Regions from separate parts of the Salinibacterium sp. NK8237 genome, predicted to be linked through region 2. Evidence: predicted binding sites of a transcription regulator. Region 2 holds the regulator's gene; the other holds the start of a gene.
The links. Region 2 encodes HrcA, which represses chaperone genes, less so after heat shock. Its sites were predicted from a motif close to TTNGCACTCGNNNNNNNCGAGTGCNAA; they were not measured.
Positions count from the first base shown of each region.

Region 1: the regulator HrcA is predicted to act here: its motif matches at 1,138-1,164, upstream of groL (chaperonin GroEL).

Region 1 covers NZ_JADYWE010000001.1:1,045,145-1,047,346, reverse strand. Annotated here, with positions in the region: gene I6E56_RS05050 (DUF3263 domain-containing protein) at 114-410, shown strand; gene I6E56_RS05045 (LytR C-terminal domain-containing protein) at 414-1,010, shown strand; gene groL (chaperonin GroEL) at 1,207-2,202, shown strand, end outside.
Region 2 covers NZ_JADYWE010000001.1:516,354-518,555, reverse strand. Annotated here, with positions in the region: gene I6E56_RS02515 (DUF4870 domain-containing protein) at 79-447, opposite strand; gene hrcA (heat-inducible transcriptional repressor HrcA) at 659-1,681, shown strand; gene dnaJ (molecular chaperone DnaJ) at 1,705-2,202, shown strand, end outside.

The DNA of each region.
Region 1 (2,202 bases), 530 kb from region 2:
GTACTAAGGCAATCCTAACCTCGACTGTCTCCAATTGGTCCACGAAGCCGAGTCGTTCGGGGGAGCCACAGCCCTCACACCCTAGGCTTACCACCACAGTGGAGGGAATAGCCGTGTCAGAAAACGAAGCCGCAACGCGCCCCGCTACCGGCCTGTCCGAACGCGACAGCGCCATCCTCGACTTCGAGCGCGAATGGACACGCCACGTCGGCGCCAAAGAAGAGGCCATCAGCTCCCAGTTTCAGGTCTCAAGTGCGCGCTATTATCAAATGCTCAATGCGGTAATCGACTCTCCGGCAGCCGTGCGCTATGACCCCATGTTGGTCTCGCGACTGCGCCGCAGCAGAGACAACCGGATGCACACCCGATCAGTGCGCAGCCCCCACCACGACGAAGAATCGACAGACTAAGCAATGGCGAGTTACCCGAAAGACCGATTCGACGAACTACCCGACGACATCGACCGCGTAGGAGCCCACCGCGGCCCTCGACGACGCGGACGCGGCTGGATCAGTCTCGCTTGGGCACTCCTCGCCACCGGCATACTCGTGCTCGTCGGACTCTTCGCGCTCAGCCAATACCTCGAAGACGACCTCGGCATCCCCTTCTTCGCTTCCCCAGAAGAATCGATCGCCACCCCCGAACCCACCGAAACTGTCGCACCACTAACAGACCCCTCCACAATCGACCCCGAACGAGAACTCACCATCGACGTTCTCAACGGCACCCCCGAAAGCGGACTCCAAACCACCGTTTTCGACGCACTCACCGAAGAAGGCTGGCCAACCGGAAGCGCAGCCCCCGCCTCCGCCCGCGACATCGAAGAAACTTACATCTACTACAGCAACCCCGACGACGAAGACGTAGCCTCCGGCCTCGTCGCCGCCATCGAACACGGTGAAATCCGCCTCGTCGAAGCCGACGTCTTCCCCGCAGCAGAACTCACCATCGTTCTCGGAACCGACTACCTCGCCCCCGCAGCGGAAGCCACAGAAGAGTCCACAGAATAAACGGAAGCCCGCACGCTGGGCCGACTTGCACTCGCCCCTGTCGAGTGCGCTGGGCCATCTTGCACTCGCCCCTGTCGAGTGCGCTGGGCCATCTTGCACTCGCCCCTGTCGAGTGCTAATTTTGACCTTGGCACTCGCGTAGTTCGAGTGCCAACTTATTCGCTTGTACGACGTCCGGGAGGGACGAGAAACACACATGGCAAAGATCATTGCTTTCAACGAAGAGGCCCGTCGCGGCCTTGAGCGCGGCCTGAACATTCTCGCTGACGCCGTAAAGGTCACGCTCGGCCCACGTGGCCGCAACGTAGTTCTTGAGAAGAAGTGGGGCGCTCCCACCATCACGAACGACGGTGTATCCATCGCCAAAGAAATCGAGCTCGACGATCCTTTCGAAAAGATCGGTGCTGAACTCGTCAAAGAGGTAGCAAAGAAGACGGATGACGTTGCCGGAGACGGTACGACCACTTCCGTTGTTCTTGCTCAGGCACTCGTTCGCGAAGGCCTCCGTAACGTTGCTGCGGGTGCAGACCCCATCAGCCTCAAGCGCGGAATCGAAAAGGCAACCAACTCGGTCATCGAGGCACTCATTGCGAGCGCCAAGGAGATCGAAACCAAGGAAGAGATCGCGGCTACCGCATCCATTTCTGCTGGAGACCCTGAGATCGGTGCACTTATCGCTGAGGCGATCGACAAGGTCGGCAAGGAAGGTGTTGTCACCGTTGAGGAGTCGAACACGTTCGGCACCGAGCTTGAGCTCACCGAAGGTATGCGCTTCGACAAGGGATTCCTGTCGGCATACTTCGTCACTGACCAAGAGCGCCAGGAAGCGGTCTTCGAAGACCCTTACGTTCTTATCGTCAACGGCAAGATCTCAAACATCAAGGATCTGCTCCCCATCGTCGACAAGGTAATCCAGAGTGGCAAGCAGCTTCTCATCATTGCTGAAGACGTTGACGGAGAAGCGCTCGCAACTCTCGTTGTGAACAAGATCCGTGGCATCTTCAAGTCGGTTGCCGTCAAGGCTCCTGGCTTCGGAGACCGTCGCAAGGCTCAGCTCGCTGACATCGCCATCCTCACCGGTGGTCAGGTCATCTCCGAAGAAGTTGGACTCAAGCTCGAGAACGCAACTCTCGAACTCCTCGGTCGCGCCCGCAAGGTCGTTATCACCAAGGACGAGACCACGATCATCGAA
Region 2 (2,202 bases):
GCGTGCATTGGAAAAAAGAAAGCCCCGAGAGCCGAAGCTCTCGGGGCGAAACCCGATCGGACTAGCCGATGAGGAGAATTACTTGATGAGGCGCAGTGCGAAGGGGTAGCGGTAGCTCGTGCCGTCCTTCGCCTTGGTGAAGCCGATGATCGAGAAGATTACCGACACGATGAAGACGATCGGGAGCAGGATGGCACCGATGAAGACGGCAACCAAAATGTTCGAGATGACGTAAGCGATCGCGATGGTGATCTGGAAGTTCAGCGCTTCTTTGGCTTCGGTGTTCGTGAAAGCACCGCGGTCTTTGAATACCAACCAGATAATCAGCGCCGGCAGGAAGCCGAGAATTCCACCGAGGTGAGCGAAAGATGCCCACTGGTTGTCTTCGGTTGCGGTCAGTTGTGCGGCCGGCTGGGGGGCTGCGGGCTGAGGATTTGCGTCAGTCATGTGTTCGTGCCTTTCAGGTGAACGAGGGAACTTCCCGGGTTTCATCAAAGTGCTCGGTGTCACACCTGAGCATTTCCTCAGAAAGGTAGCGCTCAAGTACAAAGACACGCTAGCGGTATGACTCGCGCGGTGCAACGGGTGTGTCGCGGTGTGTCGAGTAAGATTGGCAGTCGAACGGATTGAGTGCCAATCAGGAAAGGTGGGTGGTGGCATGGTTTCCGCCCGCGGACTTGACGTGCTTCGAGTCATCGTGCAGGACTACGTTGCTACGCGCGAGCCTGTCGGTTCTAAGTCGATCGTTGAACGGCATTCTTTTGGAGTGTCAGCAGCGACGATTCGCAACGACATGGTTTTGCTCGAAGACGAAGAACTTATTACGGCGCCGCACACCTCGTCGGGGCGTGTGCCCACCGATAAGGGCTACCGCATGTTTGTCGACCAACTGGCTGACTTGCGACCCCTCACGAGTGCGCAGCGTCAAGCAATCGAGTCGTTTCTTGGCCAAGCTGACGATCTGGATGACGTGCTTGCACGTTCCGTTCGCCTGCTGTCGCAGCTCACCAACAGTGTCGCTCTCGTGCAGTACCCATCGCTGGCAACGGCCAGGGTGCGCCATGTGGAGCTAGTTCCGCTCACGGCGACGCGGATCATGACGGTGTTTATCACCGACGCAGGTCGGGTAGAGCAGCGACTTATTGATCTCCCAGAGGCGCTTGATGAGGTGTTCTTGGGCGAGTTGCGGGCGAAACTCAACTCGGCGCTTAACGGGCAGGCATTGCCGGCTGCCGCTGAACGACTGGCGAGCTTCGCTGAAATTTTTCCAGTGGAACGCCGTCCGTTCGTCGCTCTAGTGACGTCGAGTTTGGTGGAACAGGTGTTGGCTAACCGTGCCGACAAGCTCGTTTTGGCTGGCACAGCAAATCTTGCACGAACCGAGCAAGACTTTACCGGCAGCATTTTTCCTGTACTCGAGGCAATAGAAGAGCAAGTAACGTTGTTGCGCCTCTTTGGAGAGATGGAAGTAGCAAATGGATCAGTTTCTACTCGCATCGGGCGAGAGAACGCAGAATTTGGATTAGAAGAGACATCGGTCGTCACGGGAGGGTATTCCTCCTCCGGCGGCGGACTTTCGCGGCTGGGAGTGCTCGGCCCAACACGCATGGACTATTCGAACAACATGGCAGCGGTTCGCGCGGTAGCGCGATACCTGTCACGACTTTTAGAAGACAACTGAGCTCGTAAGGAGCAATCGGAACTTTGGCAGATCACTACGAAGCCCTCGGCGTTGCGCGCGAAGCGACGCCAGAAGAAATCAAGAAGGCATACCGCAAGCTTGCTCGCGAGTTGCACCCCGACGTAAATCCGAGCGCGGATGCATCGGAACGCTTCAAGTCGGTAACTCACGCGTATGACGTGTTGAGTGATCCGCAGCAGCGCCAGCAGTACGACATGGGCGGAAGTGGCGGCGGATTCGGTGGAGCCAACTTCGGTTTCGGCGACATCTTCGAAACGTTCTTTGGTGGCGGCGGTGGCGGCCAGACCGCTGGTCCTCGTTCGCGTCGTGAGCGTGGCCAGGATGCTCTGCTGCGCGTCGAGGTCAGCCTCAAGGACACGATGTTCGGCGTCACTCGCGACATCGAGGTCAACACCGCTGAACTCTGTGAGACGTGTGAGGGCAGCTGCACTGCTCCCGGTACCTCTCCGGTTCGCTGCGATATTTGTCAGGGCAGTGGGCAGATTCAACGCCAGGTGCGC